DNA from 4 places in the Pantoea nemavictus genome. Region 1 is predicted to be linked to each of the others. Evidence: riboswitches for the same ligand, from Rfam matches in the RefSeq annotation. Region 1 holds a riboswitch; each other region holds the start of a gene.
The links. Region 1 has a riboswitch for thiamine pyrophosphate ahead of thiM (hydroxyethylthiazole kinase). Riboswitches for the same ligand answer to the same signal wherever they lie in the genome.

Region 1 (3,819 bases):
TTTCATATTGATATCCTTCTCCTCGAATGAATGTCTCTGGCTCCTGCCAGGTAGGGGTCAAAACAGGGTAAATGGCGCAATAACCATAAATTTGATGTCTTTCTCATCCTGGAAGATGTTGCCGTAACCACCGCTATAGCTGGGGAGATCGCTGTGATTGTCGTAGCGGGTGTAGTGCAGTTTGAATTGGGTGTCTTTGGCGCGCCCTTGCTGGATGGTGTAAACCAGATCGAGATTCCACGCTGACTCTTTCAGGCGCTGACTTTGATCGTAAACCGGATTGGTGGACGGTTTTGCATCCCAACCGTATGCGTAAGAAGTGCCGACCTGCCAGCCCGGCAATTGCCAGTGCCCCAGATCTACCATTACGCCAGCAAACAGCGCTTTCTCGCCGTTGGCGTTCCAGTCGGAGCGGGAATCCCACCATACATCGAGGCGACCATTGGAGCTGGCATAAGAAGGCGTCATACGTTGCAGGAAGAATCCCTGGTTGCCCTCGGCTTTTACCCAGGTGCCTTCGAGGCGGAAATCAAATGCGCCTAGCGTGTAGCCGAAAGTCAGCGCCTGCAGCCAGGCGAGGCCATCATAAACATCGTTTACAGCCCCCGCGCCGCTGTTGTCGCGGTCCTTCGCGCCATAAAACTGATAGCTGGTGCGCAGCGGCCCATTGGCGAGCGGCAGCTGATAAGACGCTTTGGCAAAATACTGATCCATGTAATCTGCCGCCTGACCGTAAGCGCCTTCCAGTACCAGATGGTTTTTAAAATCATATTTGGCACCGAAGGATTGCAGCCAGGGGATTTCCGTCACGCCATCGGCTTTGCGGAAGTTATACATGTCGCGATACCACGGCGCTTTGTACTCGTCGGTCCACATCCATGCGAGGGAAAGGGCGCCCGCATCGCTAAAATCAAAGGTGGTGCCGGCTTCAACGCCGCGATAGGTTCCGGGCAGAAAGCTCCAGTGTGGTGCCAGTAAGGTCTGTCCGCTGGGTTGCAGATAACCTGCGCGTAGCCAGTTTTCCTGCCATTTCGCTTTGAGCGCGGCCTTATAAAGACTTAAGCCACTCTTATCTCCGCTCCAGTCCTCATCCCAGCGCGTGCGGGCGTTGCTAAAGCCAATTTCGTTCGGTGCAGCGGGCCCACCATGACTCAGTTCCAGCGCACCAAAAGCCGCCAGATCGAGTCCAATCACATCACCCGCATAACCGGATGAGAAATCGAGATTGGCGTTGGCAGAAGCGTGATGCAGGTTGGCATCATATTGACCGTAATTACCTTTTTGCGCGTCCATCTCTTTACGATCGCGCTGGCGTTGCCAGTAGAAGATGTTTCCAGTGAGAGATGAATCGTCAATGAAACCGCTGGCTTGAGTGGGGGAAGTGGGAACAAAAACACCGGCAAACAGAGCCGTAATCACTGCCGCAGTGAGCGGCGCGCGTAAAATCCTGCGCATAGCAAATCCTCCTTGATGCTTCCATTAATAATAAATATTTCCGTACTGTTTCATCATGAAACGAGTTGCGAGGATGCTATTTTTCGCGACGCGAATTATCAATGTAATTTATTACAAAGTATGACGTGGCGCGCAAAAAGAGCCCGTTTTAAGGGCTTCAATCAATACGTTACACGAAGGTGCAGTTTGTCCCTTTGCGAGCGGGATTCAGGAATAAAGGCGTTTGCTTGCTTTCACCTACTGACTTCCCTATGCTCGAAGCGTTGTTTTGACTCGGGGTGCCCCTTTAATACAGGGCTGAGATACACCCGCTGACCTGATCTGGATAATGCCAGCGTAGGGAAGTCAGATGCCTGACCGCATTCGCCTTCTTGATCGCCGGTTGGGAGCTTTATGAAACAGCCTGATCCTCTTTCCCCCGCGCAACTCGCGCAATCTTTACAATTGCTACGTCAACAAGCGCCGCTGGTGCACTGCATGACCAACGACGTGGTGCAAACCTTTACTGCCAACGTGCTGCTGGCGCTGCATGCCTCACCCGCGATGGTGATTGATACGCAAGAAGCGGCGCAATTCGCTGGCTTTGCCGATGCGTTATTGATTAACGTCGGTACGTTAACGCGCGATCGTCGTGATGCGATGTTAGCGGCGGTGCAGGCAGCGCAAAAAGCGGGCACGCCATGGACGCTGGATCCGGTTGCGGTAGGCGCCTTATCGCTGCGCACCGAATTTTGTCAGCAGCTACTTGGTCTGCATCCGGCGGCGATTCGAGGTAACGCTTCAGAAATTCTCGCCCTGGCTAATCAGGCAACGGGCGGGCGCGGCGTAGATAGCCTGCATCAGGCTGATGCCGCGCTGAATGCTGCCCAACAGCTGGCGCAGAATTATGACACTGTGGTTGCGGTAACCGGCGAAGTCGATTACGTCACCGATGGCAGACAAACGCTGGCGATCCCCGGCGGCAGCCCGCTGATGACGCGGGTGGTCGGTACCGGTTGCGCGCTGTCGGCGGTGGTGGCGGCCTTTAGCTGCTTGCCTGGCGATCGCCTGCAGCATGTCGCTGCCGCCTGTCGTGTGATGTCGCTGGCCGGTGAAATGACGGCGCGCAATGTCGAAGGACCGGGCAGTTTTGTCGCTGCTTTCCTTGATGCGCTCTGGACGCTGGAGGTGGCAGTATGAAACGCATCAATGCTTTGACCATTGCCGGCACCGATCCAAGCGGTGGCGCAGGCATTCAGGCCGACCTCAAAGCCTTCTCCGCACTGGGCGCCTATGGCACCAGCGTTATTACTGCGCTGGTGGCGCAGAACACCTGCGGTGTGCAGTCGGTGTATCGCATCGAACCCGATTTCGTCGGCGCCCAACTTGATTCGGTGTTGGATGACGTGCGCATCGACGCGGCTAAGATCGGCATGCTGTCAGAAACGGCGATTGTAGAAGTGGTAGCCGCAAGGCTGAAACGCGCCAGCCTGCCGTTTGTGGTGCTGGATACGGTGATGATTGCGAAGAGCGGCGATGCGTTGCTGTCGCCGGATGCGGTGGCTAGCGTACGCGAACTGCTGCTGCCGCAGGTGTCGCTGATCACCCCGAACCTACCGGAAGCCGCAGCGCTGTTAGGACGTGCCATGGCGCAGGATGAAAAAACCATGTTACAGCAGGGTGATGCGTTGCTCGATCTTGGCTGCGAAGCGGTGCTGATGAAGGGCGGACATCTCAGCGATGCCGAGAGTCCGGATTGGCTGATCACCCGCGATGGCCGGCAGCGCTTTAGTGCGCCACGCGTGAATACACGGCACACACACGGCACCGGTTGCTCGCTGTCAGCGGCGCTAGCGGCGCTACGTCCGCGTCATGATGATTGGGCGACAACGGTGGCCGAAGCTAAAGCCTGGCTGCAGCAGGCGCTGCTGCACGCCGATTCGCTGGAAGTGGGTAAAGGCATTGGGCCGGTGCACCATTTTCATCAATGGTGGTAGGGCGTAACGCCAGATTGCCGCTTTTGCACTGCGCATCCGTCTGAAAAATGGAGTCAGCAATTTGCCAGCCTGGTGTATTGCGGTCCAGGCTGTTGGGGGCGAATCGGCATTTGCCGGTTCCAATCCAGCCATTTATCAGGTGCGAACATGACGGACATCGTACAGTTATTGGGCAAAGAGGCGGACAGCCTTCTTCAACATCGCTGCATGACCATTCCAGCGGATAGCCTCTATTTACCAGGCGCGGATTATGTTGATCGCGTAATGATCGACAACAATCGTTCTCCCACCGTATTACGCAACATGCAAACGCTATACAACACCGGACGTTTAGCCGGCACCGGCTATTTGTCGATTTTACCGGTCGATCAGGGCGTTGAGCACTCGG
Region 2 (3,819 bases), 2.3 Mb from region 1:
GCTGCACTGCTCGCGCCGTCACATGCGTAATTTACTCAACGCCATGCAGAACGAAGGCTGGCTGATTTGGCAGGCGGAAGCCGGACGCGGCAAGCGTTCGATGCTGAGTTTTTGCTATACCGGGCTGGCGCTGCAACAGCAGCGTGCCGAGGATCTGCTGGAACAAGATCGCATCGAACAATTGGTCCAGCTGGTTGGCGACAAAAATCAGGTCCGACAGATGATCGCGGCACATTTAGGCCGCAGCTTCCGTCAGGGCAAGCATATTCTGCGCGTGCTCTATTACCGTCCGCTGCCCAATCTGTTGCCCGGTTCGCCGCTGCGTCGCTCAGAAACCCATCTGGCACGCCAAATTTTCAACGGCCTGATGCGTATAAATGAGGAAAAGGGGGAAATCGAACCCGATATCGCGCACCATTGGCAGCAAACTTCGCCGCTGCATTGGCGCTTTTTCCTGCGCCCGGCGATTCGCTTTCATCATGGCCGCGAACTGGAAATGGAGGATGTGATGGCTTCGCTGGAGCGCGTGCGCAGTCAACCGCTGTTTTCCCATATCGAAAAGCTGCATTCACCAGCCCCCTGGACGCTGGATATTCACCTAAGCCAGCCGGACGATTGGCTACCGTGGCTGCTGGCCAGCGTCAGTGCGATGATCCTGCCACGCGAATGGCAGACGCTACGCCACTTTGCCCGTCAGCCGATTGGTACCGGCCCCTACAGCGTGGTGCGTAATCAGCAAACGCAGCTGAAAATTGCCGCCTTTGATGATTACTTCGGCTATCGCGCCTTGATCGACGATGTATCGATTTGGGTGCTGCCGGAGATCAGCGACGAGCTGGTGTATGCCGGCGTAAAACTGCAGGGCGAAAACGCTGATGAGAAATCGGAAGAGAGCCGCCTGGAAGAGGGCTGTTATTTCCTCCTGTTTGATCAGCGCTCACACCTGGGACAAGATGCGCATTTCCGCCGCTGGGTGAGCTATTTATTCAATCCTATCGCCCTGCTTAATCATGCTGGCGTCGGCTATCAGCGTTACTGGTTCCCGGCCTATGGCCTGCTGCCGCGCTGGCATCATCGTCGCGATCTTACGGCTGCCGAGAAACCAGCAGGCTTAACCCAATTCACGCTCAGCTGGTACAACAACCACGTTGAGCATGAAGGTATCGCCAACGCCCTGCGTCCGTTACTGGCGCAGCAAGGTGTTGAGTTGATTACGCGCGAAGTCAGTTACGAAGAGTGGTTCGAGGGTGAAGGCGAGAGTGATATCTGGCTCGGTAGCGTCAATTTTACCCTGCCGCTGGAGTACGCGCTGTTTGCTCAGCTGTTCGAACTGCCTTTGATGCATCATTGCATCCCGATTGACTGGCAAGCCGACGCGGCGCGCTGGCGGCAGAAAGCTTTACCGCTGGCGGAGTGGAGTAAGCAGCTGATCGACAGCGACTATCTGCACCCGCTTTTCCATCATTGGCTGCTGCTGGAGGGGCAACGCAGCATGCGCGGCGTGCGGCTGAATACGCTCGGCTGGTTTGACTTCAAATCCGCCTGGTTTGCGCCTCCGGAGCTGTGAACATCGCGCCGGCGCAGTTTTGTAAGGTGCGCATTCATGCGCACCGGGAAGCGTGGCACCAGACTTCCAGCCGGTGATCCTTTCGCGCTGTCATATAAATGTCTAGAATGAGCCGTTCTCAACGGGGTGCCTTATTTTGTGGCTGAGAAAGACCCGTCGAACCTGATCCGGCTAATACCGGCGTAGGGATTTGAGATGCCCACTCCTCAGATCCTTTGCGACTCAACCTTATCTTCTCCTCAAGGAGCGCAAAGTGTTAAACAAAGTTCTGCCTGTGTTGTTGCTGGTTGCGGCACCGGTTTTCGCTGCCAAACCGGTTCTGACGGTTTACACCTACGACTCATTCTCTGCCGATTGGGGTCCAGGTCCGGCGGTCAAAAAAGCCTTTGAAGCGCAGTGCGGCTGTGAACTGAAATACGTCGCGCTGGAAGATGGCGTGTCGCTGCTGAATCGTGTGCGTATGGAAGGCAAAAACAGCAAAGCCGATGTGGTGCTGGGCCTCGATAACAATCTGGTGCAGGCAGCGGAGAAAACCGGCCTGTTTGCCAAAAGCAGCGTCGATACCAAAGCGTTAACACTGCCGGATGGCTGGCACAACGACACCTTTATCCCGTTCGATTACGGCTACTTCGCCTTCGTCTACGATAAGAACAAGTTGAAGAATCCGCCTAAAAGCCTGAAGGAGCTGGTTGAGAGCCCGGAAAAATGGCGCGTGATTTATGAAGATCCGCGCACCAGCACGCCGGGTCTTGGCCTGCTGCTGTGGATGCAGAAAGTCTATGGCGACAACGCGCCCGATGCGTGGCAGAAGCTGGCGAAAAAAACCGTTACCGTCACCAAAGGCTGGAGTGAAGCCTACGGCCTGTTCCTCAAAGGCGAAGGCGATTTGGTGTTGAGTTACACCACCTCTCCGGCTTACCACATCATCGAAGAGAAGAAAGAGAACTACGCCGCGGCCGAATTTAGCGAAGGCCACTATTTACAGGTAGAAGTTGCCGCGCAGCTGGCCAGCAGCAAACAGCCACAGCTGGCGCAACAGTTCATGCAGTTTATGGTGTCGCCGGCTTTCCAGCAGACCATTCCCACCGGCAACTGGATGTATCCGGTGATTAAAAGCGAGTTGCCTGCCGGTTATCAATCGCTGCAGGTCCCCGCCAAAGCGCTGCAATTCACGCCAGCGGAAGTGGCCGACCATCGCGCTGCATGGATCAGCGCATGGCAACGCGCCGTTAGCCGTTAATGCCTGGCTGGTTGATTCCCGGCAGCGCGACCGCGCTGCTGCTGTGCGCGGTCGCACTGCTGGCCTTTGGCGCTTTAGTGATGGTCGCGCCGGCCACTGACTGGCGCGCACTGCTCAGCGACAGCTACCTGCACCACGTGCTGGCCTTCTCCTTCGAGCAAGCACTGCTATCGGCGCTGCTGTCGGTGCTGCCAGCCATCCTGCTGGCACGCGCGCTCTATCGCCGCCGTTTCCCCGGTCGTAATCTGCTGCTGCGTCTGTGTGCTATGACGCTGGTGCTGCCGGTGCTGGTGGCGGTATTTGGCCTGCTGAGCGTTTACGGCCGCAGCGGCTGGCTGGCACAACTGTGTACGACACTGGGATTCGACTACCACTTTTCCCCGTATGGTTTGCAGGGCATTCTGCTGGCGCACGTGTTCTTTAATCTGCCGCTGGCAACGCGCATGCTGCTGCAGGCGCTTGAGAGCATCCCAGGCGAGCAGCGACAATTAGCCGCGCAGCTCGGCCTGCGCGGCTGGAATCTGTTTCGACTGCTGGAGTGGCCGTGGCTGCGCCGCCAGATTCTGCCTACAGCGGCACTGATCTTTATGCTGTGCTTCGCCAGCTTCGCCACCGTGCTGGCGCTGGGCGGCGGACCGCAGGCCACCACGCTAGAACTGGCGATCTATCAGGCGCTGAATTTTGATTATGATCCTGGCCGTGCGGCACTGCTGGCCCTGCTACAGCTTGGCTGTTGTTTATTATTGGTACTGCTGAGTCAGCGCTTTAGCAAAGCAATTCCCACTGGCAGCCAGAGCATTCGCGGCTGGCGCGACCCGCGCGACTCATGGCATGCGCGTTTTACCGATACCGTGTTAATTGGCATGGCGCTGCTGCTACTGTTGCCACCGCTGGCGGCGGTGGTGGTCGATGGCCTACGTGGTGGCGTGGCCGGTGCGTTGCAACAATCAGCATTGTGGCAAGCCACCTTTACCTCGCTGCGTATCGCGGTCGGCGCCGGCGTACTCTGTGT
Region 3 (3,819 bases), 1.8 Mb from region 1:
CCCTGGCCCGCTGCAAGCGACAGCGGGCAGGCACACTTTAGCCTTGTCAGGACAGGATGCTAGCCGTCACATCCTACTGCTGCGCGGCAGATTCAAGCATTTCATCAAAACTTACAGCGCGTTACATCGCCTCTGCGGGTTCAATTCCGTTTTCAACCAGCGTCAGCAGCTCCTGCGTTGCCGCGCGCCAGTCTGCTGCCTGAGTAATCGCACTTACCACCGCAATGCTGCCAACGCCTGTTGCCAGAACTTCAGGTACGCGTGCTAGTGAAATACCACCAATCGCCACGGTTGGCACACCCTGCAACCGCGCCAGATGACGTTTCAATTCCACCACGCCCTGCGGAGCTGATGGCATGTCTTTAGTTTGCGTGGGATAAATGTGGCCAAGTGCAATGTAAGAAGGGCGCAGCGCGAGCGCGCGGTCCAGTTCGGCATCATCATGCGTCGATAAACCCAGGCGCAATCCTGCCTCACGAATCGCCGCCAGATCGGCAACATCGAGGTCTTCCTGGCCAAGGTGCACACCATAAGCATGGTATTTGATGGCTAAGCGCCAGTAATCATTGATAAACAGGCGTGCACGATACTGCTTGCCGAGCACAATTGCCTCGCGCACCGCATCTTCAACTTCATGATCCTCGCAATCTTTGATGCGTAGCTGGAGGGTGCGCACCCCGGCTTCTAGCAGGCGCGCGATCCATTCCACGCTATCAACAACCGGATACAGCCCCAGTTTCGGGGCCGTGGCAGGAAAGGCGTCGGTCATACATTTTCCTCTTTAAGGGTATCGGCAGCGTGATAGATCTCGCCGCCACGATTGCGGAAAGTATCCGCCATTTGCGCCATGCCCATTTCAATTGGCTGAGCTTCAGCCTGTTGGCGTGCAGCAAACTCGCGTACTTCCTGGGTGATTTTCATTGAGCAGAATTTTGGGCCGCACATTGAACAAAAGTGTGCCACTTTTCCCGATTCCTGCGGCAAGGTTTCATCGTGATAGGCGCGCGCAGTGTGCGGATCGAGCGCCAGATTGAACTGATCTTCCCAACGGAATTCAAAGCGCGCTTTCGACATCGCATTGTCGCGGATCTGCGCGCCCGGGTGGCCTTTCGCCAGATCCGCCGCGTGCGCAGCGATCTTGTAGGTGATCAGTCCCTGCTTCACATCCTCTTTGTTCGGTAAGCCGAGGTGCTCTTTCGGCGTCACGTAACACAGCATGGCGCAGCCAAACCAGCCAATCATCGCGGCACCGATGCCGGAAGTGAAGTGGTCGTAACCCGGTGCGATGTCGGTGGTGAGCGGGCCGAGCGTGTAAAATGGCGCTTCGTGGCAGTGTTCCAGCTGTTCGGTCATGTTGCGGCGAATCATCTGCATCGGTACGTGCCCGGGGCCTTCAATCATCACCTGCACATCGTATTCCCAGGCGATTTTGGTCAGTTCACCCAGCGTATGCAGCTCGGCAAACTGGGCTGCATCATTGGCATCCTGAATTGAGCCGGGACGCAGGCCATCGCCGAGCGACAGGGCCACATCGTAGGCGGCGCAGATTTCACAAATCTCGCGGAAGTGCAGATAGAGAAAGCTTTCAGTGTGATGTGACAAACACCATTTCGCCATAATCGATCCGCCGCGAGACACAATGCCGGTGAGACGTTTAGCCGTCATTGGCACATAGCGCAGCAGCACACCAGCGTGGATGGTGAAGTAATCGACGCCTTGCTCCGCTTGTTCTAACAGCGTATCGCGGAAAATGTCCCAGTTGAGGTCTTCCGCAATTCCATTCACCTTTTCCAGCGCCTGATAAATTGGCACCGTACCAATCGGCACCGGGCTGTTACGCAGAATCCATTCACGCGTTTCATGGATGTAGCGGCCGGTTGAGAGATCCATCACAGTGTCTGCGCCCCATCGCGTTGACCACACCAGTTTCTCCACTTCTTCTTCAATCGATGAACTTACCGCCGAATTGCCGATATTGGCATTCACCTTCACCAGGAAGTTGCGGCCAATAATCATCGGTTCGGATTCGGGGTGGTTGATGTTGGAAGGAATAATGGCGCGACCGCTGGCCACTTCCTGGCGGACAAATTCAGCGGTGATATTTTCCGGCAGATTGGCACCAAAGCTGTGTCCGGGATGCTGTTGTAGCAGTACTTCACTGCGAATACGCTCGCGGCCCATGTTTTCACGCAGTGCGATGAACTCCATCTCCGGTGTGATGATGCCTTGGCGTGCATAGTGCAGTTGGGTAACGCAGCGTCCCGCTTTGGCACGACGCGGTTGCGGCAGATGCTCAAAACGCAAATGATCCAAGCCTTCATCCGCCAGACGCTGTTGGGTGTAACGGGAACTCAGCTGGTGGATAGTTTCACTGTCACCACGTTCGGCGATCCACTCTGCGCGTAGCCTGGCGAGCCCTTGATGGACATCAATAGTGGCTTCTGGATCACCATAAGCGCCGGCAGTGTCATATACCGGCACCGCTTCATTCTGCTCAAACTGCGGATGATCTTTGCTGCCGCCGATGTGCGTCGGGCTCAGCTGTATCTCGCGCATCGGTACGCGAATATCCGCGCGGCTGCCGATGATCCAGATGCGTTTTGAATGAGGGAAAGCGGTTCCCTGCAGGGAATCGATAAATTCCTGTGCCTGAGCACGTTGTTCACGACGAGAAGTTTTAACAGCAGACATAGCAAGTTTCCTGTGAATGTTGGAAGTTGCTTGTCCAGAGTTCGGAAGGAGTAACAGAAACGATGCTGGGCGCCAACGTGCATCGTGCTGATGATGTCTACTCTTGTTCCCTTCGCAGGTACTAACCTGATCAGGTTCCGCGGATCCCGAATTAACGGTCTCAGCCCCACTGGGCACTCCGACAAGTTGGTGTTTTACGATATAAGCTACTTTGCTTGCTATTTCACGCCTGGGCAGTGCTCGTGACCGTCACGTACTACGTGTACGCTCCGGTCCCTGCGCGCTGTCCGAGCGTGAACTCGCTGCGCACGCTACGCTTATATCGCAAAATTTGGCTCTTGATTGTCGTTAAAGAGGACAATAAAAAAGCCCATTTAGCATAAGAGGGCTTTTTTCGAATAACAAGTTTTTTACAACAGCGGGCATTCAAGCCGGGCGGGCGATGATGCTGTCATTGGCAACCGGTAGATGCGCCAGCTGATTATCCCAGGCAAGTTGTACCAGCTTATCTTCCAGCGTGAAACGTGATTCCAGCACTTCGCCGACTTCAGAGAGCGCCGTTTGAAAATCCACGCAATTATCGTCGTTGATAGCCTGCTGCAGGTGGCTGTCGTAGAGCTGCATCATGTGGTCTGTATTCGCCTCTAATGCCGGATAGATCTGCGCGGCAACCATCAGCGGGTTATCACCCTGCATCTCACTAATAATGTGTTCATACACGCTGAAATGACCGGTTGAAAGGTAGTCCACCAGATTGTGGCAAAAGGCATCGAGTGCCTGTTCATCCAGCGTGGTTAACGCATCTTTTTGTGGCTTCATGCCAATAAGCTCATAGTACGTGACGAGCAACTGTCGGCGGGCATGCAACCATGAATCAACCAATTCATTTCCGCCGCCTACACGCTCTGTCAGGTCATCTAACTGGTTAAGCATATGGGGCTCCAGGTAGGTTATAGTTGTTTATTACACACTTAATATTAGAGTTTCAGCGTGTGGTTTGACGCTAAGGACAACGATTAAGATGCAACGTGAGATCTCAAGCTTAGACGCTGGATGGTGGATTGTCAGCCATGAGCAAAAACTTTGGTTGCCGCAAGGCGAGCTGCCGCATGGCTTATCCACCGAGTT
Region 4 (3,819 bases), on a different contig from region 1:
CACACACCACCGCCCAGCTGTCGGCAGGCGCGCCGTACAAGGTGCGATTGCCCGCCAGCGCGCGCAGTTCTTCACCATTGCGCCACGCCGCGATGCTGTTGATCTCTTCGATCGCCAGCGCACGACGTGGATGTTTATATTCCAGCGCGGCCAGCTCATGCGCGACGTAAGCCGCAAACTCATCGGGTGAAATCTTGCCGCCGCACTCCACAAACAGCATCTGCGGCGAGTAACATCCGGCCTGGTCGTAACGCATCACGTCATACGCCACGCGGCGTGCCAGATCCGCGCCCTGGCGGGCATTGAGCGCCGAACGTGCCACCAAACCAAAACTGATTTTGTGCCCGTGCGGTAGAAACCGCGTGGTGACCGGCAGACGCTGCTGAATCGCGGCGAGTGTTTGATTGCCGCCATAGGCAACCACTACATCGGGCTGACGTAGCCAGGTCGGCTCAGTTTCAGCGTCGCCCCCTTTCCACCACACCACCGCCAGGCATGCGCCCAGTTTAGGGTCGATTTCTGCCAGCAGTTGGGCGAACCAGCTCGCCATCAGCGGCTCATTACCGGGCAGTTTGCCGATAGTGCCGGCCTTCACCAGCAAACCGCAGATCAAACTCCACAGCGGTAAGCCCGGCACATTGCCAGCCCAGATATGCAGCAGCAGCTGCGGACCAAATGCGCGCGCAAAGCCGCCATTAGGCCGTGGCTGAAACGCATCCAGCATCTGCGCATCGGCAAAGTCCTCAGCCAGAAAGCGTTTAAGCTGCGGTTCGCGGAAGGTTTTGAGATAGCCGGTTAAGCCGAGGCGCACCATCTCGGCATCGTAACCGGTGACCATCGGCAGCAGCTTTTCGGCTTTGATGCGCAGCGGATGGGTGCGATCCAACAGCCGCGCCACCGCTTCATCAATAATCGCGATGATTTGCGCGACGCTGAGCTGGCTGAGATAGGCGCGAGCATTAGCACGAATTCGAGCTGACAGCGCCGTGATCTGTTGATCGTTGAGCTGCGGAACGCACACCTCAAGACTTTCGCCGTGCTGGCTAAAACTCAGCGTGCGCCACTGCACCTCATCGGCAGAAAGACCGGGCAGATGTCCGGCAAACTCTCTCACGCCTGTACCTGCCCGGCGGCCAGAAACGCTTCCATGGTCAGCGAACAGCCTTTCGCATCGGCGCCGGTCACACGCCCTAACAAATGGAATCCGCCCGGCACCATCCTGCCGGCATCTTCCGTCAACAGGGCAGAAACCGAGTTGAAATGTGCCAGATCGTGATGCACTAGCACGCCAGTTTCACCTGCAGGCAGATCCTCGCCGGTCAGCGGATTGACCACGCGGGTGCGCACCCAGTGCGGCCCGGATTTGACCGGTGGACAGTTTTCATTGCCCTCGTCATAGAACTGCGTGCTGATTTCCGTCATGCCGTACATGTTGATGCAGTGCGAGCGGGGGATTCCGAAGGCGGCGGAGGTCGCAGCGTAAAATTCTGCGGGTTCCATTTCGCGCGACTGACCTTTAAAGCCGCCGGTATCGAGAATGCGGCTGCCTGCAGGCAGCGAGAAACAGCGCTGCTGGCGCTGCATCTCATCCAGCAGATGGACAAAACTGTAGCTGGCGCCCAGCAGCGCATAAGGCTCGCCGCTGGCTTCAGCCTGCTGCAGGGCGGTGAAAATGCGCGCCACGTCGAGCCCGTGTTCATCCACCATCACTTCACTGCCGGGCGTGCCAAACTCCTGCAGCGCCAGGTCAAGATAGGTCGCCAGCGATGAGTTCGGCATCACCACGTTATTCGGGAACAAAATGCCCATGCGAATACGATCCATGCCCGCCATGAAGCGGCGGCGGAAGTTCAGCCGCATCGAGCTCTTCCACACGTCGAGCGTGGGATGATAACTGCGTCCTTTTACCGTGCCGGTGGTGCCGCTGGTCATAAAGATCGCTTCGATATCGTCCGTTGGACGACAGCTGAGCGTCAGATCTTTAAAGGCGGAGATGGGAATAGCGGGAATGTTGCGCCAGTGCTTTACGGTGAACGGCGTGCGTCCGCGCTGAGTCGCGAAGCGGCGATAAAGCTGATTATGCTGGAATTGATAAGCGAAGATGTCGAGCGCCAGCTGGTTGAAATCATCGTCTGAAGCATCCTCACGCTGTAGGAATGTGAGCAGCGCCTGGATAATTGCCGATTCGGTCATGTTCGTAGCCACCTTTGCGATTGTGCAAAATCTCCCAGGCAAGGCCTGAAGAGTGCGAACTGTCCGCTACAAAGCACAAAGATGGAATCAGGGCGTGCAAGCCCTGTGGTTCCGCATCCCTACGCCGGTATTAGCCGGATCAGGTTCGGAGGGTCACTACGTTCCAGCGCATCAACGCCAGCCGGTAGAATCTCAGCCCGCTAACCGGGCACCCCTTGGAACAGACCGCAGTCTAGGATGGCGGCGGATGATGTGTCAACTGTGTTAAAAGTGCGGCTGATTTAAGCAGTCACGCCCGCCGGCCCGGCATAAATCCTGGCTTGCCTTATACTTTTGTTAAGTATTTTTACCGGAGGTGACGTATGGCGGGCGGCTGGTCTGAAGATGGTGCGGTGCACAAACAAATTGATGCCACGGTGGATGATGCGGTGGCCCGTGCACGCCAGAATATCGGTCACGGTGAAAGCGCCGAGTTTTGTGATGAGTGCGGCGAGCCTATTCCAGAAGCGCGTCGCGCTGCGTTAGCGGGCGTGCGTTACTGCGTGAATTGTCAGAGCAAGATCGATAAAAAACAGGCGGCAATTAGCGGTTATAACCGCCGCGGAAGTAAGGATAGTCAGCTGAGGTAGTTATTTAAATTAATAATTCAGGTTAACGGCTATTTTTAAATATCATCTACATTCATTACCTTTTATTAGAAAAACCGTTAATCTGAAGTAAGACCATTCGCATATAACCAGGCATTTCAACAATAAATACTGCTGCAATATTACTGGAAGCGAAAGTAGCGCCTGAACTAATAATTTTGATGGGTTAACTTTTACCTTGCGCAACTTGAGTTTAGCCAGTAATGCTGATAACTTAGCCCCACAACTCAACCCTGTACGCAGCGTTTCAGTTCACTGGCCGTTAGGGTGAAAAAACCGGCTCAAGCCGGTTTTTTCGTATCTAAAGGATGGATAAGAGTGCGTACAGCAGTATTTATCGACGGATACAATGTATTTTATGGATTGCTTGCAGGCACGCCCTATAAATGGCTCAACTTGTCATTACTGCTTTCACATATATGTCGGGTACAAGATCCGTCCGTAATAATTGAACGAGTAAACTATTATACCTCCTCGGTTATTCCCCATCTCGCCACACGCGGCATTGAATCACGACACGCTCAGGATACTTATATTCGCGTGCTGAAAACGACCGGAATAAATATATTTACCGGACGTCATCGACTTGAGCACGCTCGGGCTCCGCGTTTCATCAGTAAAAGCGTGCCGGCAACACGTCTGGATAAGGTGGATATCTGGGAACTTGAAGAAAAAGAAACCGACGTGAATATTGCCATCAGCATGTATCGTTTGGTTGCAAAACAGCAGTGGTTACCAACCGAAGAAAGGATTGCTCAGCTGGTATTAGTTTCGGCTGATACCGACATGACACCAGCGCTCAAGGCTATTCGCGAAGATTTTCCCGCAGTTCGTATCGGGATAATTTTGCCGCACCGCCAGGGTAACGTACGTGGTGTTCCAGGTTCACTGCAGAATCATAGCCACTGGATACGCAGAACAATCACCAATGAAGAGCTGGATGCATGTCAGTTTCCTGTTCGGGTAGCGACGCATAAAA

Region 2: another riboswitch for thiamine pyrophosphate. It lies ahead of thiB (thiamine ABC transporter substrate binding subunit); the one in region 1 lies ahead of thiM (hydroxyethylthiazole kinase).
Region 3: another riboswitch for thiamine pyrophosphate. It lies ahead of thiC (phosphomethylpyrimidine synthase ThiC); the one in region 1 lies ahead of thiM (hydroxyethylthiazole kinase).
Region 4: another riboswitch for thiamine pyrophosphate. It lies ahead of WH298_RS21710 (LuxE/PaaK family acyltransferase); the one in region 1 lies ahead of thiM (hydroxyethylthiazole kinase).

What each region holds. Positions count from the first base shown of each region.
Region 1 is NZ_JBBGZW010000001.1:575,783-579,601, reverse strand. Features, by position in the region: gene WH298_RS02695 (beta-N-acetylhexosaminidase) at 1-6, opposite strand, end outside; gene chiP (chitoporin ChiP) at 58-1,455, opposite strand; TPP riboswitch at 1,720-1,815, shown strand; gene thiM (hydroxyethylthiazole kinase) at 1,849-2,634, shown strand; gene thiD (bifunctional hydroxymethylpyrimidine kinase/phosphomethylpyrimidine kinase) at 2,631-3,431, shown strand; gene fbaB (class I fructose-bisphosphate aldolase) at 3,579-3,819, shown strand, end outside.
Region 2 is NZ_JBBGZW010000001.1:2,866,633-2,870,451, reverse strand. Features, by position in the region: gene sgrR (HTH-type transcriptional regulator SgrR) at 1-1,567, shown strand, start outside; TPP riboswitch at 1,680-1,774, shown strand; gene thiB (thiamine ABC transporter substrate binding subunit) at 1,821-2,807, shown strand; gene thiP (thiamine/thiamine pyrophosphate ABC transporter permease ThiP) at 2,807-3,819, shown strand, end outside.
Region 3 is NZ_JBBGZW010000001.1:2,363,402-2,367,220, forward strand. Features, by position in the region: gene thiE (thiamine phosphate synthase) at 122-769, opposite strand; gene thiC (phosphomethylpyrimidine synthase ThiC) at 766-2,691, opposite strand; TPP riboswitch at 2,782-2,882, opposite strand; gene WH298_RS10815 (Rsd/AlgQ family anti-sigma factor) at 3,118-3,624, opposite strand; gene nudC (NAD(+) diphosphatase) at 3,713-3,819, shown strand, end outside.
Region 4 is NZ_JBBGZW010000002.1:461,086-464,904, forward strand. Features, by position in the region: gene WH298_RS21705 (acyl-CoA reductase) at 1-1,114, opposite strand, end outside; gene WH298_RS21710 (LuxE/PaaK family acyltransferase) at 1,111-2,193, opposite strand; TPP riboswitch at 2,293-2,419, opposite strand; gene WH298_RS21715 (DksA/TraR family C4-type zinc finger protein) at 2,556-2,822, shown strand; gene WH298_RS21720 (NYN domain-containing protein) at 3,108-3,819, shown strand, end outside.